DNA from 2 places in the Candidatus Electronema sp. JC genome. Region 1 is predicted to be linked to the other one. Evidence: riboswitches for the same ligand, from Rfam matches in the RefSeq annotation. Region 1 holds a riboswitch; the other holds the start of a gene.
The links. Region 1 has a riboswitch for cobalamin ahead of ACNKH3_RS09205 (energy-coupling factor ABC transporter permease). Riboswitches for the same ligand answer to the same signal wherever they lie in the genome.
Positions count from the first base shown of each region.

Region 1 (11,766 bases):
CCAGCCGGGGCGCGGCAGCCGGACCGGATTTGTTTGTTCAGGAAATGTGAGGAGATGATAAAAAAAACCGTTTTGGCACGATCCTTGCATGAACAAGGATGTCAAGCTGAAAAACAGTTATTTTTATCAGGAGATCAGTATGAAACTCATTTGCACCCTGCTGGCCATCGAAGAGAGCTTCAGCGCAGCGGCGTTTGCCGAAGAAAACGAGCATCAGGCCGCCCGCGAAATGCTCCGCCGGACGGACGGCGAGCGGCGGAGCCAATGCCGCCGTCCGGCAGCGGTCGAAATATGCCGCAGAGAGATGCCGCCTGCTGCCTGACAACAGGCCCCGGCGGAAATGTTCCGCCGTTTTTTCCCGCTCCCCCCTGATCTCCTGCCCAGCATTTCCTTTTTTTCTTTTTTGAAGTAAAACTGCCGCGACAGATTTTTTCCGCTCATGACTGGCCATGAGGCCAGCTGCACTATTTCCTTCTGAGGAGGCGTTTTTATGAAGTTGACATCGTTGTTCCCCTTTCTCGCTTGGTTCAAGCTGATCACCAAGGAGAGCGTCAAGGCCGATTTCTTCGCCGGGCTGACCGGCGCAGTGATCGTGCTGCCGCAGGGCGTGGCCTTCGCCACCATCGCCGGAATGCCGCCCGAATACGGCCTCTACACAGCGATGATCACCCCGATCATCGCCGCGCTCTTCGGCTCCTCCTTCCACCTGATTTCCGGCCCGACCACAGCCATCTCCATTGTCGTCTTCTCGGCCATCAGCCAGTACGCAACGCCCGGCTCGCCTGAATTCATCTCCCTTGCTCTGACGCTGACCTGCCTTGCCGGAGTCTATCAGCTCGCCTTTGGCTTGGCGCGGCTGGGCGTGCTGGTCAACTTTGTCTCGCACACCGTGGTGATCGGCTTCACTGCTGGAGCCGCAGTGCTGATCGCCACCAGCCAGCTCAAGCATATCACCGGCATTCCGATTGAAAGCGGCTCCGAATTTCTGCACACCTGGGTCGCTTTATTTTCCGGCATCGGCCATCTGAACATTTTTCTTCTGCTGATCGCCCTTGTCACGCTGGGGGTTTCCATCGCAGTGAAAAAATTCATGCGGAAGGCGCCGAACCTGCTGGTCGGCCTGATTGTCGGCAGCGTGCTGGCCGTGGCCCTCAGCGGCATGTCCGAGGGCATCAAATTTGTCGGCGAGATTCCCGCCCAGCTGCCGCCGCTCTCCGCTCCAGACCTCTCGCTGGCAACCATCAAATCCCTTGCCGCGCAGGCTTTCGCCGTCGCCCTGCTTGGTCTGATTGAGGCCGTGTCCATCAGCCGGGCCGTGGCCACCAAATCCGGCCAGCGCATCAACGCCAATCAGGAGTTCATCGGCCAAGGCATGTCGAATCTGATCGGCAGCTTCTTCTCCAGCTACGCAGGCTCCGGCTCCTTCACCCGCTCCGGCATCAATTACGAGGCAGGCGCGAAAACGCCGCTTTCCGCCATTTTCGCCGCTGTCGCCTTGGCAGGCATCATTCTTCTGGTCGCCCCGCTGGCGAAATATCTGCCCATCGCCGCAATGGGCGGAGTCATCCTTTTAGTCGCCTACAACCTGATTGATTTTCATCACATCAAGCATGTGCTGGAGTTCAGCAAATCCGAATCTTCAATCCTGCTGACCACCTTTTTCGCCACCCTCTTTCTGGAGCTGGAATTCGCGATTTATCTCGGCGTGCTGCTCTCGCTGGTGCTCTTTCTGGCGAAAACATCCATCCCGGAAATTCCTGCCCTGTCCATTGACTCTTCCGACACCAGCCACAGGAAATTTGTCACCCTTGACCAGAAACCGCTGCGCGAATGCCCGCAGCTGAAAATCATCCGCATTGACCGTTCAGTCTATTTCGGTTCGATCAGCCGCATTCAGAACCGCATTGCCGAGATTTCCGACAAGGAAGGCATCCGGCATATTCTGATCATCGCCTCCGGCATCAACATGATCGACTTGGCAGGTGCGGAAGCCTTGGCCTCAGAGCATGACCGCTTGAAAAAGCTCAACGGCGGCCTGTATTTTGTCGATATGAAGCCTGCGGTCTATGAGACAGCGGCAAAATCCGGCTTTATCAAGAAGATCGGCAGCGGCAACTTTTTTGACGAGAAGAGCAAGGCGATCGCCGCCATTCACAGAAAGTTGGATCCGCAGAAATGCAGCGGCTGCAAGGCGCAGATCTTCCGGGAATGTCAGCAGCTGCCCGCAGGCGCAGGTCTGAGCAAATCTGCCTCTCCACGGCCCAAGCAGCAGGACGGCGGGCGCGAGGCGGCTTCGGATGTCGGCATCATTCTCCCGCAGCCGCTGGCCGGGCAGGCGTGATGCCTGAAAAGCAGAACGTCTGAAATGACAAAGAGGGCCGCTGATTGGCGGCCCTCTTTTTTTGCAGGCAAGTATGGAACTAAGCAAAAACGGCAGCCCCTGTTGCAGGGTCTGCCGTTTTTTCGCTTACGCTTTTATGAAGAGCAAGGGATTATTCCTTTGTCTCCTCCTCAACAACATCCTTTTCTTCGGCTTTCTCGGCCTTCTCAACATCCTTTTCTTCGGCTTTCTCGGCCTTCTCAACATCCTTTTCTTCAGCCTCAGTAACAGCAGCGGCATCATCAACAGCCGGAGCAGTCTCCTCAGTAATTTCCTCAGCAAACACTGCGTTGCTGGCGGCAACAGTGAACAGGGCAGCGGCGAACAATGAAAGCACTTTCTTCATGATCAGTAGTCCTTGCGAGGAGTATTACTTCCTCTGAAATTTTATGAAGCGGCAAAATCCGCTTCTGTCTTTAAAGGCAGCAAAACCTGCTGCAAGAAAGCAGGCATCTTTCTTGAAAAGAAATTTTATTCTTTTGCAGAAGGAAAAGCAATCGTTTTTTTGATAACGAACGCACTTTTCCGCTAACAGCTCTCGCCGCCTCAGTTTTTTGTTCTTACAGGAAGTTAGGGCTGTCTCAGGCAGGAACTTTTGCCGCATGTCGGGGACAAAATTCCGTCCCCGCACTGGGCCGCAAGAGGGTTACTCCGCTCGCGCTAACCAGCCGTGCGTGTCTGGCATTTGGCCGCGCTGGAGCTGCTGGATGCCGTCAAAGAGCCGCTGGGCGATTGGCCCGGTCTGGCCGCCGCCGATGACGATGCTCTGCTCTTGATAAAGGAATTCGCCCACCGGCGAGATGACCGCCGCTGTGCCGGAGCCGAAGGCCTCAGTCAGCGAGCCGTCCGCCGCTGCGGCCATGATCTCCTCCATGCTGATCCGCCGCTCGCTCGCCTTGATGCCCCAGTCGGCGGCCAATTGCAGCACCGTGTCGCGGGTGATGCCGGGCAGAATGGTGCCGCCCAGCGGCGGTGTGACCAGCTCGCCGTTGAGGACAAAGAAGATGTTGGACGTGCCCACTTCCTCAACATACTTGCGCTCCGCCGCGTCTAACCACAGGACTTGGCTGCACCCCTTCTCCTTGGCCTCGGCAAAGGCCTTGAGCGAGGCGGCGTAGTTGCCGCCGGTCTTGGCCTCGCCCACGCCGCCAGCGGTGGCCCGGACATAGCGGTCTTCCACGTAAATCCGGGTCGGCTTGAAGCCTTCGGCGTAGTAGGCTCCAACCGGGCAGCAAATGATGAAGAAGAGGTATTCGCTGGAGGGATGCAGGCCGACCGCAGCTTCGGTGGCGATCATCGCTGGGCGGATGTAGAGCGACGCGCCCGGAGCCTGCGGCACCCAGTCGCGATCCAAGACGATCATCTGCTTGAGGGCTTCCAGCACCTCTTCCGCCGGTATTTCCGGCATACACATGCGGACAGCGGAGCGGTTCAGCCGCCGGAGATTGTCCAAAGGCCGGAAAAGAAAAATGGAGCCGTCTGCGCCATGATAGGCTTTCAGGCCCTCGAAAATCTCTTGGCTGTAATGCAGGACCATCGCCGCCGGATCGAGACTGAAGGGGCCGTAGGGCCTGATTTCCGCGTCATGCCAGCCCTTCTTGCTGTTCCAGCGCATGACAAACATATGGTCGGTGAAATGCCTGCCGAAGCCAAGGTTGCTCTCGTCCGGCTTCTCCTTCAGCGTCTCCGCCTTGCGCAGCGTGATCTCCATCATCGTGTGTCCCGTCCTTTCTGGTGAAAAATATGTTCAACTCTGGCGAATTGCCGGGAAAGTCCGCAGCGCTTCCTGCGGTCGCCCCATAATATCCCGGCAGGCCGGGAAAAGCAAGCGGCGGCGCAGTCAGGTTTTTTAGCGCAGCCGCTTGCCTGCCAGCCAGATCAGTCCCAGCACCGGCAGTCCCAGCAGAGCTGTGGCCAAGAAAAACCGCTCATAGCCCCAGGCTGTGGCCATTGTGCCGGAATAGCCGCCGAGGAGCTTGGGCAGCAGGGTCATCAGCGAGCTGAAGAGCGCGTACTGCATGGCGGTGAAGGAGATGTTGGTCAGCCCGGCGAGGAAGGCGACAAAGGCGGCGGAGGCCAAGCCCGCGCTGAGGTTGTCCGCCGCGATGACCAGCGAGAGCAGCGGCACGTTGGCCCCGGCCTGCGCCAGCAGGAGGAAGAGCAGATTGGTCAGGCTCGAGAGCAGCGCACCGAGGAAGAGCATCCGCAGCACACCGTAGCGCACGGTCAGGGTGCCGCCGACAAAGCCGCCGAGCAGGGTCATGAAGAGGCCGAAGGTCTTGGTCACGCTGGCGATGTCTTCTTTGGAGAAGCCGAGGTCCTGATAAAACAGGTTGGAGACCACGCCTAAAAGGATGTCGGAGATGCGGTACACGCCGATCAGGGCGAGGAGCAGCAGCGAGGTCTGGAGGCCGTAGCGACGGAAGAAGTCCAACATCGGGCTGATGTAGGTCTCGCTGACCATGCCGCTGTCGGCCAGATTGGCGCGGATGAGCAGGACAGCGGCGGCCAGGGCGGCGCAGGCGGCAAAGAGCAGGCGGCCTGTCTCCGCCAGCAGGGAGGAGAAGGGAGCCAGCTCGCTGCCCAAGGCGGAGCTGAACAGGCCCTTGAACAGCCCGTCCAGTGCCAGCACCACGCCGCCGCTGAGGAAGAAGACGCAGGCGAAGACTCCGGCAGCGCAGAGGAAGAGCAGCAGGAAGCGCAGGTAATAGCTGGCCGGATAATAGACCTTCTCCCGGTTCGCCGCCGGTTCCGGGATGAGCAGGGTGGTGACGACTCCGGCCAGCATGACAGCGGCCATGATCAGGTAGCTGCCCTGCCAGGCGGCGTAGTTGTACGCCTCCATGCTCGTGCCGAACCAGGCGGCGAGATACAGCGCACCTGCCCCGGCAGCCAGCATGCCCAAGCGGTAGCCCGCAATATAGGCCGAGGAGAGCAGGGCTTGCAGCTCCTGCTCCGCGCACTCAATCCGGTAGGCATCAATGACAATATCCTGCGTGGCCGAGGACAAGCCGAGCAGCACCGCCGCAACGGCCATCATGGTCAGCGTCTGCCCGCCCGCAGCCGGGTCGATCATGGCCATCAGGCAGATGGCGGCAATCACTGCCAGCTGCGCGGTCAGCAGCCATGCCCGCCGCCGCCCCAGCCTTTTGGTCAGCAGCGGCAAGGGCAGGGTGTCCACCAGCGGTGCCCAGACAAACTTGAAGGAATAGGCCAAGGCGGCCCAGCTGAAGTATGTGACTGTGGAACGGTCAACACCCGCCTCGCGCAGCCAGAGCGAGAGGCTGGAGAAGATCAGCAGGATGGGCAGTCCGGCAGAAAAGCCGAACAGGAGCATGGTCAGCACTCTGGGGTGCAGCCAAGCGCGCATGGTCTCGCGCCAGTTCTTCGCCGCCGCGTTCGGGGTGGTCATGGTGTCGTCTTTCATACGGATATTGTTTGTCAGCAGGCAAGCATCCGCATGTATAACACGCTGGCCGGAAAAAAGAAACAGCGGCGGCGATGAAATCAGGCGAGCTGCACGGCGCGGATGTTGAAGCAGCGGTCAACCAGCTTATGCTCCTGCCAGCGTTTGAGCAGACGCACCGCGCTCATGGTCACCACCGGCTCAATCAGCACCAACGGGGCATACGCGACGGCAAACTTCGTCCAAGCCAGGAAGGGAGTCTCCACCTCGCCGGCCAGCAGCCAGAAGCCGACCATCGCCGTGACTCCGGCGTAAAAGATCGCGTCCAAGCGGACAATCTCTGTCCAGCTCAGGCCGCGCCGTCCTTCAGTCAGCCGTTTGCCGAAGCTGTGATGCGCAGCCATCAGCGGCACGATCAGCGAAAGGCTGTTCACGGCCAGATGGACCAGATCGCCCGGCTCAAAGAGCAGCCCTTGCAGCAGCAGTCCGGCGGCGAAGCCGAACATGGTCGGCAGATAGCCTAAGGTCAGGTAAATGGCCATGCCGCCGACAAAGTGCAGCTCGGACGGGCCGACCGGCATATGGAAGGACTGCATGAAAAGTGAGAAGAAGGCTGCCGCGATCAGAGCGCGCAGGAGCAGGGCCGGGGCGCGGAAGATCCCGTGCAGGTGAGCGGCCAGCAGGCCGACAGCCGAGGCGTTGGCCAAAACTAACTTGGCCGGGGCGATGAATCCGGGTTCGATGTGCATTTTGTTTCCTCCTCATGGGGAACGTGAGATGAACGCGCCGCGTCAGTGCGGCAGACAGAATCACGAGGCCGGAGCAGGCGCGGAGGAAAGGAGGAGGGAGGGAAACGGGCGGCGAGGAAAAGCCCGGCTCCTGCCTCTGCCGCCCGCCGCAGCATGTTCTGGCCGAGCTGGCAAGGCAGGTTTCCGGGCTTGCGCGTTGAGCTTCCGCTGAAGCTCCGCTTCCGCCGCCTTCCCGGCCTGCGAGGGCCAGTGGCATGATGGCGGAGAGCGTGACGCGCCCACCGTTGCGGGGGCAGCGCCGGATTCGCCGAACGCAAATTCGACTGACCGGCTTCCCTTTTCATCCGGAACAAGTCCGGATCACCTTGACAGCGGACGCACTTTACCGCAGCGGCCCGTTTTTTGTCAAGCGGCTTTTTCAGCGGAGAAAGAGGAGCTTGCCCTCATCGGGGCGGCGGGGGCGGAGGCATGGCCGCCGCAGGCCGTTTCGCCCGGAATCTGCCGCGCACGGCCCAGATCAGCGCGGCGGCTGCGGCCAGCAGGCTCAGGCCGATCAGCGGGCGGTAAATCACCCAAGCCGCCGCGATGGTGAGCAGCGAAAGAACTGCCGCGAGCAGGAAGGAGATGATGCCGGTGCCTGCGCCGACCAAATTGCCGAAGATCGGCAGGATGTCCGCTGTCACGGACAGCACCTTGAGCATCATGTTCAGCCCGATCAGCATCAGGATGAAGCCGCCCAGACGCAGCAGCCAGGTCAGCATTCTACTGCTTTGCTGCGCGCTCTCGAACATGGCCGCCGCGCTGTGCGTCCCGGTCTGGAGCAGCTCGATGCTGCCGCCCGCCTTGCTGCGGTACGGCTCCAGGCTGGAGCCGCTTTGCCGGGCGACAACACTGACTTCGGTCGGCGGCACGATGCGGAAGCTGATCCGCAGGTCGCCGATCTGCGGCGCGTTCGGGTCTTCGCCGAGATAAAAGCCGCTGCCGTGCCGCCAGACCTTCCGGCCTGCGGTGTTCTCCGGCAGCGGAACCTCCGCGCCCAGAGGCAGCTGCTCGAAATTGCTGATCTTGCCGACCAACGAGGGCGGCAGACTGAAGGCACCGAGTGAGACCTTCCGCGCTGTCTGCTCCGCCGAGCTGAAAGGCATTGCGCCGGGATTCTCATGTCCCGCCTGATCACGGAAGCCGGACGAGCTGATCAGCGACTCTGACCAAGTCCTGCTGTAGGAATAGGTTGTGACCGTCTCCTCCGCGCCGCCGAGTTTTTTCTCAGTCTTGCTCTCGGAACGTTCCTGCCATTGGTACATCTCGGCGGTGCGCTCCAGACGGAGGGCGTTGGCGGTCACGAAGAAATCCGGGTCGCGCAGGATTTCCTCGGTCACGGCCTTGCCGCTGAGATGGATCAGCCTGCCCTCGCGGGCAGGATCGACCTGATCCGCAGGCGCGGAAATCACCGCCCCGGCTCCTTCCTTCAGGGTTTTGTACTCCTTGACCGCCCGGCCTTCGTTCCAAAAAAGAAGGAAAAAGGCGGCGATGAAAAGGATCAGGCCAAGAAGGATGCCTTTGACTGCCTCTTTCAAGCGGCTGAACCAAGATTTTCTGCTGACTTCAGTGAAATGTTCTTTGGACATGAGAAGTTAAATGTTCTGCGGTTGAGAAAAAAACAACGCAATACTCTTTTATATCATGTTTTCTTGCTTTGGCAATCAGGGCATTCTCCAAAAAATTCAATATGATGACCAATGATGTTGTAATTAGTTTTTTTTGCGGCTGCTTCGACAATATCCTGAACAACGTCGACATCAATATTCTCAACCTTGTTGCAGTGCGCGCAGCGGATATGATAATGTGGTTCAGTGTCCGCGTCAAAACGTTTTTGCGAGCCGCCGACCTCCAGCTTGACAATGACTCCGCTCTCCGCCAGCAGCTCAAGGTTTCTGTACACCGTGCCCAAGCCGATGCGGGGCAGCCGTTTCCGCATCAATTCGTACAGCTCGCAGGCCGTGGGATGATCATTTTTCGCCCTTTTCAGCTCCTCCAGCAAAATCTGCCGCTGCGTGGTCAGGCGGACTATCGATTCTGGCTCGTTCATTTTCGTCACCGCCCCGTAATTCAACAAAGTTTCATAAAAAGATTTTCCCCCGCGCCATGCAGACTGCCGCAAACGACTCCCGTATCCGCCGCAATTGCTTGATTAAATTTGCGCAAATCCGGCAGAACAGAGCTTGTCCTTGCAAAGGATTTGCAACAAGCGTGATAATACGGCAATATTTCAGCTTGTCAAGCGCAATAAAAAATGACCCTATTTTCTTCTTGACAGGAATCAGACCTGATGTGCAACTGTTTTATACCGCGCAATCAGCTCCTCCAGATGCAACGGCGGGCCGCTTCAGGGTAAGTTGATGAAAAAACAGGCATTACGCGCCAAGGCTTTTCGGATCAAACTGTGTTGAAAATGCCAAAGATCGTGCGTTCGGATATGGTCGGCTTTGAAGCGGCCCGTCAGCTGCAAGCCGACAGTTTCGATGCAAGTCCGGCGAAAATTTTCAGCGGAGGAATCAAGCGTGCCGCTTGTATCTTACTCGTTGTGATGGTTAGCTGCCAGCACAGGAGCCGGGGAGAGCTTGGCGTGCCCCTTAAGGTTTCAACCTTGATGCGTAGATGAAGCCCCCCGGCTCACTTTTACGCCAGCGACAACACTGAACGGTAGCCAAGGGGAAAACCCTGCATGCACAAGGCAAGTGGGCGCGATTGGCGGATTGATTCTTTTATTAAAGGTGCTGTCATGTTCTATCTCGGCATTGATGTTGCCAAAGCCAAACTGGACTGCTGTCTTCTGCTGGACGAAGCAGGCGCTAAACGAAAAACCAAGGTTGCGCTCAATTCTAAAGCAGGCATTGCCATCCTTTTGAAATGGACGGCCAAGCAGAATGTTCCGGTCTCCGATCTTCATGTCATCATGGAGGCCACCTGCGTGTATCACGAACAGGCCGCTTTGTCCCTCATTGAAGCCGGAGCCGTTGTCTCCGTCATCAATCCGGCGCAGGCCAGAAGCCTGGGACGCGGCTTAGGCGTGCGCACCAAAACGGACAAGGCGGACAGCTTTGTCCTGGCCCGCTGCGGCGCATTGCTCAAGCCGGCAGCATGGCAGCCGCCGTCACTGGAAGCTCGGATGCTCTCGTCGCTTCTGGCCCGCCGCGATGCCGTGGCTGAAGACCTCCGCCGCGAGAAAAACCGGCTGGAAAAGGTAGAAGCCGCCGACACGCCGCCTCGTGTCCTGCAATCCATTCTTGACGCTGCAGCTTTCATGCGGTGGAACTGAAACGGCTCCAGCAGGCTGCTGATGATCATATTGACAGTCATTCCAGCATGAAGCAGGATATGAAGCTGCTGACCAGCATCCCGGCGGTCGGGCCGCAGACCGGCAGCAAGATGCTCGCAGTCATGAAGGCCCGTCATTTTCAATCTGCCGAACAACTTGCTGCTTATTTGGGTCTGGTGCCGGTCGAACGGCAGTCTGGCAGTTCGGTTCTCGGTCGAACTCGCTTGTCTAAAACTGGCCCAGCCAAGCTCCGAGCTGTCCTGTACATGGCCGCTGTCGTGGCTGTACGCCATAATCCCCATGTCAAGGCTGTCTATGAGCGACTGCTTGCTCGCGGCAAATCCAAAATGTCCGCTCTCGGTGCCTCCATGCGCAAGCTCGCTCATCTCTGCTTCGGCGTACTAAAAACACGCCTTCCTTATCAGCCAAATTATGCGCTGTCTTGCCCGTCAGGAGGCCTTTCCTCTTGACAGGCAAGACGGTATCTACGCCTTAAGGACTGCTATTGTTGCAACGTTAAGCTGACATGTGCCGCAGGAACAATGAGCTGCCTGAGCGGAGCCGAAGGCGGCGGCGGTTTCGGCTCCGCTCAACCGCCTTGACGCAAGGGAGCGGGAACGTCAACGTAACGTTGCAGGAACACTGCCTGCTTGTTTAATTTATCGATCAACGGATTAACCCGGCACCCAAAAAACAAGCCGCTGAACCATCAAAGTTCAGCGGCTTGTTTGCAGCGTTCAGCGGACGGCGCGGCTGGCTTACATGTACCCGCCGTAGCCGGAGAGCTGGCCGGCATAGACCATCGCGAAGCGGATCACCGCGCTGCCGATCAGCACCAGCACCGCGCTGGCGTTCATCAGCAGCAGGCCGGAGGCGGTCAGCTCCTCAGTGTGCTCGCCGGTGACTTCCAGAAACTTCAGCACAATCGCCAGCGGCAGACAGATGCCGATGATGATGATGCTGAGGACGTAGGGGAAGAACTCATGCGAGGTGTTGAAGAAGGGCTTGATCGCCTGCTGGTGGGCCGCATCGCCGGTGTAATGGCCGTAGAAGAAGAGCAGCAGGATGATCAGCTCGGCTATGATCAGCCAGATGTCAACCTTGGTGAAGAAGAGCTTGGTCTCCTTGGTTTTGGCGACCATGATCATCACCGCCGCGCCCGCGCTCATGCCGCTGGCCAAAAAGAGCATCGGCAGGATGGCCGAGTTCCACAAGGGACGGGCGACGAGGCTGCTGAGAAGCACGCCGGTGTAGATGGCCAGCAGAATGCCTGCGAGGAAGTTGGCTTTGGCCAGCTTGAGCAGGTGCGGCTGAAGTTTTTCCGTCAAGCCGAGCAGATCCGGGTTCTTGATCTTCGCCTTGATTGAGTCAGGCAGCGCGGCCAGCGCGTAGAGGATCATCAGCGGATAAATAGCCAGGACGATCCACGCGCCCCAGCTCATCGGCGAAACCGGCTTGAATGCCAAGTAAAACCAGAAGGCGTTGAAAGGCCGGGCCAAATCGAGGTTGAGAAAGAAGAGGCCGACAGCGAGGATGATCGGGGCTATGATCGGAATCTGCCACGAGCAGGAGCTGTCCACAGGCCCTTTCTTGGGCCGGATGTAGTTGATGGCGCTCATGCTCATCAGGCCGCCGGACATGCCGCCGAGAAAGAGGTAGATGGCCACGCGCCAGTCCCAGACGTGCATGACTGGATAGGTGACGGCGTTGGCGCCGGTGATGCTCAGTTCCATGATCGCTCCTCCTCCTCAGCTCTTCCGGGGAACTTGGTTGATGTAATAGACATGCGGCTGCGTGCCGACCTCCGGCTTCAGTGTCCGCCAGCTGTTGTCCCGGAGCAGCTGGCTGACCTCGCTGTTGGGATCGTCCAGATCGCCGAACATCCGCGACCTGCCGATGCAGGTGGCGACGC
Region 1 covers NZ_JBLWEM020000057.1:15,776-27,541, forward strand. The annotation lists gene ACNKH3_RS09180 (hypothetical protein) at 140-322, shown strand; gene ACNKH3_RS09185 (SulP family inorganic anion transporter) at 491-2,341, shown strand; gene ACNKH3_RS09190 (hypothetical protein) at 2,493-2,726, opposite strand; gene ACNKH3_RS09195 (branched-chain amino acid aminotransferase) at 3,027-4,094, opposite strand; gene ACNKH3_RS09200 (AmpG family muropeptide MFS transporter) at 4,230-5,807, opposite strand; gene ACNKH3_RS09205 (energy-coupling factor ABC transporter permease) at 5,888-6,535, opposite strand; cobalamin riboswitch at 6,692-6,918, opposite strand; gene ACNKH3_RS09210 (TMEM43 family protein) at 6,979-8,163, opposite strand; gene ACNKH3_RS09215 (Fur family transcriptional regulator) at 8,217-8,624, opposite strand; gene ACNKH3_RS09220 (hypothetical protein) at 8,988-9,197, shown strand; partial or broken gene ACNKH3_RS09225 (IS110 family transposase) at 9,318-10,324, shown strand; gene nrfD (NrfD/PsrC family molybdoenzyme membrane anchor subunit) at 10,613-11,587, opposite strand; gene ACNKH3_RS09235 (4Fe-4S dicluster domain-containing protein) at 11,603-11,766, opposite strand, start outside.

Region 2 (11,766 bases), on a different contig from region 1:
AGCGGAAATTCAAGGCCCAGCTGGCCAAGCTGGAGCTGATGGTCGAGCACGCGGCCATCGGCATCGCCCACGTGGTGCATGACCGCTTCGCCTGGGCCAGCCGGGCGGCGGCGGAGATGTTCGGCCACGCGGACTGGGAGGAAGGGTCGGAGCTGCCGCCGATCAGCTCGCTTTTCAAAGACGAGGCGGCGCACCGGGCGACTCTTGCCGCCGCGCAGGAGGCGTTCTCGCGGGATGAGGTCTTTCACGCCGACCAGCTCATGCGGCGCAAGGACGGCAGCTTTTTCTGGTGCTCGCTGACCGGCAAGATGATTGACCCCGGCCTGCCGGAGCAGGGCGCGGTCTGGCTGACCAAGGACATCAGCCGTCAGAAGGAGGAGGAGCGGCAGCTCCAGCTGGCCAAGGAGCGGGCTGAGCAGGCCAGCCAGGCCAAGACCAATTTCCTCGCCAACATCAGCCATGAGATCCGCACGCCGATGAACTCCATCATCGGCATGAGCGAGCTGGCGCTGAAGAGCGGCCTGAACGAGGAGCAGGAAGACTATGTCGACCGGGTCAAAAAGGCCGCTGATTTGCTGATGCTGCTGCTCGACGATGTCCTCGATATTGCCAACATGGATCCGGTCCGCAAGCCGCAGCTGAAGAACGCGCCCTTTGAGCTGCGGTCAGTCATCTGTGACGCGGTGAAGATGGTCGCTTGTCAGGCCGAGGAGAAAAAACTCAGCCTGACTTGGGCCGCCGGGTCCGAGGTTCCTGAATTTGTCGCCGGAGATGCGTTGCGTTTGCGCCAGATTCTTGTTAAGCTGCTCGATAACAGCATAAAATTCAGCGAACGCGGCAAAATTTCCGTGACGGCGTCTGCGGAGGATTTCAGCGCGGAACAGGTGCGGCTGACCTTTGTCGTCCGTGATCAGGGCATGGGCATCGCCCCGGATCAGCTGGAAAATATCTTTGACAGCTTTTATCAGATTGACACCAGTCTCAGCCGGAAGAATCCCGGCCCCGGCATCGGCCTGACTGTCTGCCGCAGGCTCTGCGAGCTGATGGGCGGCGGCATCCGCGCCGAGAGCGAGCTGGGCGCAGGCAGCGTCTTCACCTTCACTGTTCTTTGCGGCAAAGTCGGCGAGGAGGAGGCGAAGACGCTGAAGCCCGGTGATGACAGCAAGATCAAGCCGCTGCGCATTTTAGTGGTGGACGACAGCGAGTCAAACCGGTATGTGGCCAAGGCCACGCTCATCCGCGACCGGCATCAGGTCGCGGAGGCCAAGGACGGGCTGGAGGCGCTCAAGCTGCTGACCGAAGAGAGCGAGCCGTTCGATCTGGTGCTGATGGACGTGCAGATGCCGGTCATGGACGGGCTGACAGTGACCAGAATCATCCGCGCCTGCGAGCAGGACCCCTGCTGTCTTGACAGCATGACGCTGCCGGATGATTTCCGCGATGCTTTGCGCTGCCGGCTCAAAGGCAGGCATCTGCCGGTGGTGGCCCTGACCGCGCACAATTTGCATGAGGACCGGCAGCGCTGCCTGGAGGCGGGCATGGATGAATACGCGGTCAAGCCGTTCCAAATCAAGGACATCTACAATGTCATCTTCAGGCAGATATACGAACTGATCTGGCGGCAGCGGTGCTGCCGGAACGAAAAAATGATCAGCTGCGCCTGCGCGGCGGAGCAATCACAGACCGAGGACGCGGCGACAATGAACAAAAACGGAAACGACAACGGAGAGCTGGTGGCGAAGGTCGCGGCGCATCTCAGTGAAATGTATCAGCTGGAGCCGGATCAGGTCGAGCAGATGGTGCAGATTTCCGCCGACTCGATCAAAGAGACCTTGGAGCAGGCCCGGAAAGATCTGGCCTCCGGCGAGCTGGCCGCCCTTTCCGCCGCCGGCCACAAGGCCAAGGGCGTGCTGCTCGGCATCGGCCTCAAGGAGGCGGCGGAGCTGGCCCGGCAGGTGGAGCTGAAGGGCAAGACAGGCGAAGCGGCAGATTACGGCGGACTGCTTGACCAGCTGGAAGAGGGGCTGCGGCCTCTTCTCGCCCGGAGCGGAGGCTGACAGCGATGAAACTGATCTTCTGCGAGGAATGCGGCGGGCGGAACAATGTCCCGGACGAGCTGCTGGAGCAGATTGACAGCACGCCGATTGTCTGCCAGTTCTGCGGCAATTCGATGTCGAAAGAGACGATCATTCCGCATAAGTTTCCGGCGAAAACAATCAACACGCTGCATTATCACCTGCTCTTTGTTGATGACGACGTGTTCCACCTTCAGCTGATGAAAAAAACGCTGGAGAAGGAGTACACGGTCTCCATCGCCTCCACCGGCATCCACGGCTTGGTGCTGGCGGCGGAGCGGCAGCCGGATCTGATCCTGCTCGACTTGAACATGCCGGGCATGGACGGCTACGAGGTCTGCAAGCGGCTGAAAGAAAATCCAGTCACCCGTAAAATTGCGGTGATCTTTGTCAGCGCGCGCGACCGCGAGGATGACGAGCAGCGCGGCTTCAGCCTCGGCGCGGTGGACTACATCAGCAAGCCGATCAACCTCCAGATCCTCAATGCCCGGATCATGGTCCAGCTGAGGATCAAGCAGCTTCTGGAGCAGCAGCGGAAGCAGTCTGAGAGCCTGATCCAGTCCCTCCGGCAAAGCAGCATGGAGGTGGAGAGCGAGCAGGAGCGGCTGAAGCGGGAGAACAGCGGCCTGCTGACCATCTTGGACAGCCTGCCGGAAAGGATTTTGATTGAGAGCGGGCGGCGGCGGATCATCTGGGCCAACCGGGCGGCTCAGGCTCTGTGCGGAATGCAGCTTTCAGAAATGCTCGGCAGGAGCAGCGCGGACATCATCAGCCGCAGCGGCGCGGCCTGCGACGAATGCCTGCTCGGCTCGGCCCCGGAACTGCCCCGCTTTGTCCATCTGCCCCTTTTTGACGAGGACGGCGAGGACGGCGGCACAGCGCATCTGCTGCCGCCAGACAGCCGGGAGCAGCCCGCGCGGCGCTGCCACGCCGCCGAGTCGGCCATCAACAGCGTGCTGGAGCAGAACCGGCAGGCAGTGCGCGAGAGCCTCGCCACCATCCTCTTCGGCATTGACGCTATTGGCAGCATGTTGCGGAACAACAAGGAATTTGAGACAATAGGCCGTCCTGTGATCAAAGCGGCGGAGCAGCTCGACCAGTTGATCTGCTCGCTGCTGGATTTTGAACGGCGGGACAAGGACGACTGATCCGCGCCTTTCTGACCAACTTTTTCGGCAGCATGGAACATGAAAAATGTGCTTATAGTGGATGACGACTTGGGCTTTCAGCGCCTGCTGGGGATCAGTCTGAAAAAATATCAGCAGGATTTTGACATCATCCTCTCCAACAACGGCGAGGAGGCCATCGGCGTGCTCAACCGCAAGCCGGTGGATCTGATCATCACTGACCTGCAAATGCCGAAAATCGACGGGCTGACCCTGCTGGCCTATGTCAATGACGCGTTTCCAAAAACGCCCTGCGTGATCATGACCGCCCATTCCACGCCGGACATCGAGAAGCAGTTCGGGCAGACCGGCCAGCTGCTGCTGAAAAAGCCGTTCACCATCAACAAGCTGGTGGAGGCGATTCAGAACGCCCTGGCCAAGCCCAAAACAGCGGACGGAATGATGAAAGGCATCTCGGTGGCCAACTTCCTCCAGATGATCGCTTTGGAGCAGAAGACCTGCCTGCTCGAGATCACCGCCCCGGATCAGGACAAGGGCTTTTTCTACATTGAGAACGGCGAGGTCTTCGATGCCTCGTTTCGGGGCCAGAGCGGCGAGGAGGCGGCCTATTCTTTGATCGTCGTCGAGGGGGCCAGCATCCGCTTCACCGAAATACCGACGGGCAAAAAAGCGAAAAAGCGTATTCAGGCCAGCCTGATGGCGCTGATCATGGAGGCCATGACCCGCAAGGATGAGACCGTTGGCCACACCTGACGCGCCGCCGCCCCGCATTCTGATTGTCGATGACCGGCACAGCGACCTCCTTCTCTTGGAAGCCATCCTCAAAGGCCATGGCTTCCGCCCGCTGTCTCTGACCAATCCCACCCAAGTGCTGTCCCGCTGCCGCGCCGATCAGCCCGACATCATCCTTTTAGACATCAGCATGCCGGAAATGGACGGCTTCGAGGTCTGCGCCCAGCTCAAGGCCGATCCAGATCTGGCGGACATCCCGGTGCTTTTCCTCACCGCCCTGCGCGACGTGGCCAACCGGATCCGGGGCTTCAAGGCCGGCGGCGCGGATTTTTTAGTCAAGCCCTACGAGCCGTCCGAGCTGATCGCCAGAGTCTCCACCCATGTCAAGCTGCGCAAAACTCAGCTGGAGCTGGCCCGCCGCAATCAGGAGCTGAAAGAAAAAATCAGCGCTCTTGAGCGCGCCCATGCCGCCCTGCTGGAGAGCGAGGCCCGCACCGAGGCGGTGCTGAACAACGCCGGAGTCTGCATCGGCGTGCTGGACATCAGCTGCCGCTATGAGAAGGTCAACGGCATGTACGCCCAGATTTTCGGCTACAGCGAGGAGGAGTTCCAAGGAATGCGCCTCTGGGACATGCTCCGCCCGGACTGCGCCGCCAAGGCGCGGGCGGCTGCGGAGCAGCTCCGCAGCGGCGCGCTGGAGCAGCATTACGCCGACAAGGTCTTTGTGCGCAAGGACGGCAGCCAGTTTCCCGGCGGCCACTGGCTCAGCCCGCAGAGGGACAGCGACGGCAGATGCAGCGGTTTTGTCTGCGTGATCAGCGACCTGACCGGGCAGAAAGAGGCGGAGCGCAGTCTGCGGCTGGCCCACACCGTGTTTGAGACCAGCTCCGAGGGAATGCTGATCACCGATGCCGAGAACCGGATCATCATGGTCAACCCGGCCTTCACCGCCATCACCGGCTGGCGGAGCGAGGAAGTCATCGGCCAGCGGCCTTCTTTTCAGCATTCCGACCGCCATGACCGCGAATTTTATCGGCAGATGTGGGAGGAGCTGATGCGGGAAGGCCGCTGGCAGGGCGAGCTGTGGAACAGCCGCCGCAACGGCGAGGTCTATCCGCTCTGGCTCTCCATCGCCCTGATCCGCAGCCCGGACGGCGGCATCGTCAATCATGTCGCCCTCTTCTCCGACATCAGCGAGCGCAAGAAAGCCGAGGAGATTCTGCGCTATCAGGCCATGCACGACCCGCTGACCAAGCTGCCCAACCGGGCCATGTTCGACGAGCGGCTGCGCGGCGCGCTCTCCCGCGCCCGGCGGAAAAAAACTCTGGTCGCGCTCCTCTATTTGGATTTGGACAACTTCAAGGCCGTCAACGACAGCCTCGGCCATCTGGCCGGAGACCGCTTTCTGCAATTAGTGGCGGAGAAAATGCTCTGCTGTCTGCGGGCCGAGGACATGGCGGCCCGGCTCGGCGGTGACGAGTTCTGCGCCATTCTTGAAGATGTCAGCTCGGTCGAGCAGGCGGCGGGCGTTGCCGAGCGAATGCTCCACGAATTTGGCGGGCTGAATTGCCTGCCTGGCGGCTGCGGCCTGCGCACCAGCATCGGCATCGCTGTTTTTCCTGAACATGGCGCAGATCCGGAAAGACTGCTCCGCTGCGCTGACAAGGCCATGTACACCGCCAAACGGCTGGGCAAGGGCCGCTGCTGCCTCGCTGTCGACACAGAGGAAGATCTCTGATCAGCCCCCGCATTTTGCGCTTGACTGAAGCGCACCCACCATATAAAGTAGCTTGCACAAAATGGCTGTCGGCACGCTTCAAGGGAAGCGTGGAGGCTGCCCGGCGCAGTTTGGCCGGGCGGCTGAAGAGGGAATCCGGTGTGAGACCGGAACTGTCCCGCAGCGGTAAGCGGAAACGAACACCGTCTCCTTGCGCAGCAAGGAACAGCACTGCGCCGATCCTCGGCGCGGGAAGCGGCGGTCAGTAGGGCGCAGGCGCGTTGCCTGCCAAGTCCGCAAGTCCGAAAACCTGCCGACGCGCACCATCCGTTTCACTCCCTTCGAGGAAAGGAAAAACGTCATGCCGCACTGCTTTCACGCTGTGCTGGCGGCCCGCGCATTATGCCGCCGCAGCCCCTCCCCCCTCCTTGTCCAGCCTGTCCGGCAGCAGATTGCCGTCATCGTCACTGCAAGGAGATCATCATGAATTTATTCCAAGAAAGCCTCCGCCCGCACGGCGGAGCGGCAAGAAGGCCCCTGCTCCTGATCGGGCAGGACATGCACATTCTCAACCCGGTCTTCCACCGTGCGCTGGCGGCGCGGGACAGCCGCGCTTTAGCGGCGATGGCCGTCCGGCAGGCCGAGGCCGGAGCTGACGCGTTGGATCTCAACCTCGGCCCAGCAGGAAAGGACAGTGGCCTCCTTGCTTGGGCGATGGAGACTGTGCTGGCTGCGGCCAGACTGCCGCTCTTCACAGCGTCGCAGGTGCTGGCCCGCCCGGAGCTGCTGCTGCGGCATGGAGAAAAGCTGACTGTCAACGCCGTGACTGCTGATCCGGCCAGCCTGCCTGACAAGATGGCGTTGGCGCGGGACTGCGGCGCAGGTCTGACCGTGCTGCTGACCCGTCCCGGCCTGACCGCCTGTTCTGCGGATGACCGTCTGCTCTTGGCTGCCGAGGTGCTGGATGCTGCTGAAAAAAGCGGCCTGCCGCTGGCCCGGCTGTATCTTGACCCGATCCTCCGGCCTAACTGGCAGGGCCTGCCCGATATTGAGCCGACGCTTGACTGGCTGACCAGCCTTGTCCTTCTGAACAGGAAGGAGGCGCGGAGCATTGCAGCTTTGTCCAGCCCGTCCGCCTCGCACCCGGCTGCTCCAGCCTGCCATCACCAGCGTCTGCTGCCGCTGCTGGCAGAGGCGGGCTTGGACGCGGTCATTCTCAACTGCAACGACCGCAGGCTGATGGAGGCCGCCCGCCGCATTGGCGTAGCTGAAACGCCTGCTCCGCTGGCTGAGGCGGCCTGCTGAGGCCGAGCCTACCAGACGCGGAATCTGCCGGTGTCGATGTGGACAAAATCTGAGGCGGCGTAGTAGCCCACGCCGCCTTTTTCCAAAGCCACCGCGCAGTCGCGCACCAATTTGGTGTTTTTGCCGGTGAGGCGGATGTCGAGTGCCTGGCCTTTCATGTGCAGGCTGCGCTTGGCCACGCCGCCGCTTCTGCCGCGCAGCTTCTGATTGGTCTGCGGCGAACGGTAGCCGGAAATGATCTCATAGGTGCTGTCGCAGCCGATATCTTGCTGAATCTGCCAGAGGATGTCAAGTATGTCCGGGTCGATAGGGTGCACTTCGCTGGTGCGGAAGTCACGAAGATATTTATTGATCTGGTGAAGGGCTTTGGGATCATGCACCCCGTTGCGGGCGTAGGTGATGTCAAGGCATTCACGGGTGTGGGTATGATAAAAAGCTAGATTTTTGAAGCCTTTTTCGGCGCGGGGACGGGACGAGGCCAAGACCGGGGCGGGAACAGTTTGAGCGAGGAGGATTCCGGCGGCAGCCTTGGCTCCGAGGGCAAGAAAAGAACGTCTATCCATGATGGCGGTCTCTCATTCAAAGTGGTTGCGGACAGAAAACGCATCGCTCCGGCAGGGACAAGCCTTTTGTGGGACTGGCGATTATGCCATGATTCCGCTATGTCTGGAACGATGCAGCAAAAGATGACTCAATAATTTTATTAAACCGAATATTCAGCCCGCTGTCAACCTTCTCTGCGCCGCAAGGCCGCAGCCGACGCGGCGGAAAAATAGAGGCGGAACGAAAAAACAGCTTGTTCTGCGGCGGATTTCCGTGTATCTTTATCATCTTCTCATCTTCCGTCCATTTGGTCATCCATTCCGCCCCAACCCGCGTCTTGCAGCAGACCTCCCCGCAGGACTGCTTTTTTCCACTAATTGCATTCAGTTGAAACAGGAAACACCTTTTATGAGCACATTCGCAGATCTTGGCATCAGCAGCGAAATCATCAGCGCGCTTACCGATCTCGGCTTCACCGAGCCTACTCCGATTCAGGAGCAGGCCATTCCTCTTATTTTGAAAAATCACGCGGACATTGTCAGCCTGGCCCAGACCGGCACCGGCAAGACCGCCGCCTTCGGCCTGCCGCTGATCCAGCTCCTCGACCCGGCGAGCCGCCGGACGCAGGGCTTGGTCCTTTGTCCGACCAGAGAATTATGCATGCAGGTCTCACGGGACTTGGAATCTTTTGCCCGCCACATCAACGGTATCAACATCGTCGCCATTTACGGCGGCGCGAGCATTGAGCAGCAGAGCCGCGAGCTGCGGCGCGGGGCGCATATCATCGTCGCCACGCCCGGACGGCTGCGCGACATGATCCGCCGCAATCTGGCAGACATCGCCGCCGTGCGTTTCGTCGTCTTGGACGAGGCCGACGAGATGCTGAACATGGGCTTCCAGGAGGAGCTGAACGGGATTTTGGCCGAGACCCCGAAGGAGAAGAACACCTTACTCTTCTCCGCCACCATGTCCAGAGAAGTGGCGGACATCGCCAGCAAGTACATGAGCAAGCCGGTGGAGATCACCGTCGGAACGCGCAACGCCGGCTCGGAGACCATCAGCCACGAATACTATTTGATTCACCCCAGAGACCGCTTCGCCTCCCTGAAGCGAGTTTTGGACAGCTGCCCGGAGATTTATGCCATCATCTTCTGCCGCACCCGCATGGACACGCAGGAAATCGCGGACAAGCTGATTCAGGACGGCTACAAGGCCGATGCGCTGCATGGCGACCTGACTCAGAGCCAGCGTGATCTGGTGATGAAGAAATTCCACAGCCGCAATCTCCAGCTTTTGGTGGCAACTGATGTCGCCGCGCGCGGGCTGGATGTCAGCGATCTGACGCACGTCATCAACTACAGCCTGCCGGATGACACGGCCAACTACACCCACCGCAGCGGCCGCACTGGCCGCGCCGGGCGGACCGGCATCTCAGTGGTGCTGGTGGATTCCCGCGAGCTGTACAAAATCCGTCAGCTGGAAAGCAGGCTGAAGCGGCAGTTCCAGCAGCGGCAAATTCCGAACGGACCGGAAATCTGCCAAAAGCAGTTGGTCAGCCTGATCGGGCGCATCAGCGGCGCGGCAGTGGACGAGGAGCAGGTCGGGCCGCTGTATGCGGAAGTTGCCGGGCAGCTGGAGCACCTGAGCCGCGAGGAGCTGGTCAAAAAGATCATAGCCTTGGAGTTCGGCAGGTTCATGAATTATTACAAGAACGCGCCGGATCTCAATCCCAAGGCGGGCGAGCGGCGCGCTGCTCCTCCGCGCAGCGACGGCCCCGGCAGAACCTTTGGCGGCGGACGGGAGACGAAAAGACCGTTTGCAGCACGCGGCGGGTCAGAAGGCGGCAGAGAGGAGCGGCCCAAACGGTCGTTTCCGACGGCAGGCGAGCGGGGCGAGAGCAAAGATTTCGCCCAGTTCCACCTGAACGTGGGCCGCCGCAACGGCATTCTCCCGGAAAACCTGATCAGCACGATCAACGAGGTGACGGGCTGCGGGCGGATCAAAGTCGGCAAGATTGAAATTCAGCGCAACACTGCCATGCTGGAGGGTGAAAGTCGGTACATCGCCCAGATCGTCAACGCCTTTGAGCGGGCTGACTTCAACGGCAAGCCGGTGACGGTGCGGGTGGTGCAGGACGAGCGGCCCGCCTATCGAGGCGACAGGGCGGCGGACAGCGGCAGAAAGTTCCGCCGGGAGCGCGAGCAGCACCGGTAAGAACAGCGAAGGGGAGCTTTTCAGCTCCCCTTGTTTTTTTGCAGATGCCAGCTCCAGGCGAGGCCGGGCAGGATGTAGAGCAGGGCCAAGCCAAAAACGATGCGGCGCGGGCTGATGCCTGCGTCCATCGCCGCGCCAGTGAGCCAGATGGACAGGCTCATCACCAAGGTGAGCATGGCCATTTCTGCTGAAAAGACCCGGCCCCGGAAGCGGTCTTCAACGCTGCGGTGAATCAGGGTGGTGCTGAAAACCCACTGCACCGAGCCTGCGGCGTGCCCGCAGCAGACCCAGAGCGCGGCCCAGAGCATGTCCGGTGCCTGACTGAAGAAAAGGTAGGCGACGGCGGAAAGAAAAAACGCCGCGCCAACCGCCCGCCGCATGGCCGCTTCGCTTTCCCCGACCAGCCGCCAAGCGAGAATCGGGCCGACAGCTGCGCCCAGCCCGCGCATTGAGAACAATATCCCGCTTTTTCCGCCCTCTCCGCCTGCGCCGAAGACCTGCTCCCCGAAGACCGCCAGCATCACCAGCACTCCGCCCGCCAAGGCCCAGCCACTTTTGATCAGCAGCAGCGCGGCGATTTTCGGCTCTGACCGCACGTATAAAAATCCCTCGCGCAGATCATGCCAGCCCGTGAGCCGTCCGATGGAAAAGGCTGCTGGTTCTGTTGCGCGTTCGTGGTGCGGCAGAACGACCGCAGTCATGACTGCCGAGGAAAGGAGAAAGCTGAGGCTGTCGGCAATTATCGCCGCCTGCCAGCCGAGATGGGCAGTAAGAAAGCCGCCCAAGGCCGCGCCGACCGCCAGCATCACCGACCACGACGCGCCGGACAGCCCGTTGGCGATGCCCAGCTCCTCCTTGCTGCACAAATTCGGCAGCGAGGCTTGCCGGGCCGGGTTGTAGAAAGTCCAGACCGCCTCCTGCGTGAAAGCGAGCAGATAGATGAGCCAGACCTGCGACTTGTCTTCCACGAGCAGATAGCCCAACACCAGCGCGGCTCGGATCAGGTCGCAGCTGATCAGAATGGCTTTGCGGCTGTAGCGGTCGGCGATCACGCCTGCTGCCGGGCCGAAGAGGGCCGGAGCCAGATGCTTGGCGATCAGAAACCAGCTTACCGCTTTGCCGGAGCCGGTGAGCTGACTGAGCAGGACAAAAATGGCGATGTAATTGAACCAGTCGCCGATCTGGCTGATGCTGCCGGAGAGCCAATAACGGCGGTAGTTGGCGTTGTTCCCCAGCAGGCGGCAGTAGGAGGAGAGATGCCCGGCGGCGTAGGGCGCGTCTGTTTTTTTGCTCTGCATCAGGGGCGGGCAGAAGGAGAAGTGTGCCGCATAGTTGCGCTGTTCAGCCGCTTCGGCTCAGCGCAACTATGCGAAAGCTGGAGGGAAGATGTCAGAACAGCCGGAGCTGTTCTCCTGCTTCAAAAGCAATTTTTCGTTTTCCATCTGCCGCCTCCAATGCCTGCCGCACCTTCAAGGCAATCTTTTTGGCGAAGATGACCGGCACTGCATTGCCTATCTGCAATTGCAGCTCTCTTTTGTTGCTGCCTGAAAACACCCAGTCATCAGGAAATGTTTGAATGCGGGCATATTCTCTGGCGGTGAAAGCCCTTATTCTTTTCGCGCTGATCCGCCAGAGCCTTGCTGTCGCTTCAGGATTTCTAATGAACATTCCATTGCATCTGTCTTTTTCAATCCGTTCTGCGGCAATATCTCCAGCAGCCCATCCCCAAACTGTCGCTGTGTCAATTGCTGGAAAGGGGGAGTCGAAATCTCGTACAGGATGTCCATCTGATGCTGTTCTGCTTAAGCGGACAGGCAGCGCAATGCCAGAAAACTCTTCCCCGCTGCCTGTTTCTGTATGCGCATAGCTTTTGAATCCCCATTTTGGATTGTGATTAGGAATTTGAACAGAGTCATCCTACCCTAAATCAAATATGAAATTCCGTACAGACATTTCTGTTTCAGGTTTTGGGAAATTAAAAAATTTTAAGGAACTGTCGCGATGGGCAATCAAAATGAATCTTCTGCGCGTCTGCGGAACGCCATATTGAGAA
Region 2 covers NZ_JBLWEM020000021.1:834-12,599, reverse strand. The annotation lists gene ACNKH3_RS02760 (PAS domain S-box protein) at 1-2,057, shown strand, start outside; gene ACNKH3_RS02755 (response regulator) at 2,063-3,223, shown strand; gene ACNKH3_RS02750 (response regulator) at 3,263-3,955, shown strand; gene ACNKH3_RS02745 (diguanylate cyclase domain-containing protein) at 3,942-5,672, shown strand; cobalamin riboswitch at 5,749-5,984, shown strand; gene ACNKH3_RS02740 (hypothetical protein) at 6,135-6,956, shown strand; gene ACNKH3_RS02735 (YcbK family protein) at 6,965-7,519, opposite strand; gene ACNKH3_RS02730 (DEAD/DEAH box helicase) at 7,908-9,713, shown strand; gene ACNKH3_RS02725 (MFS transporter) at 9,734-11,011, opposite strand; gene ACNKH3_RS02720 (hypothetical protein) at 11,103-11,234, opposite strand; partial or broken gene ACNKH3_RS02715 (DNA cytosine methyltransferase) at 11,238-11,381, opposite strand; gene ACNKH3_RS02710 (hypothetical protein) at 11,321-11,500, opposite strand; gene ACNKH3_RS02705 (DNA cytosine methyltransferase) at 11,631-11,766, opposite strand, start outside.
Region 2: it holds a riboswitch for cobalamin, as region 1 does, so the genes downstream of both, ACNKH3_RS02740 (hypothetical protein) here and ACNKH3_RS09205 (energy-coupling factor ABC transporter permease) in region 1, are expected to answer to the same signal.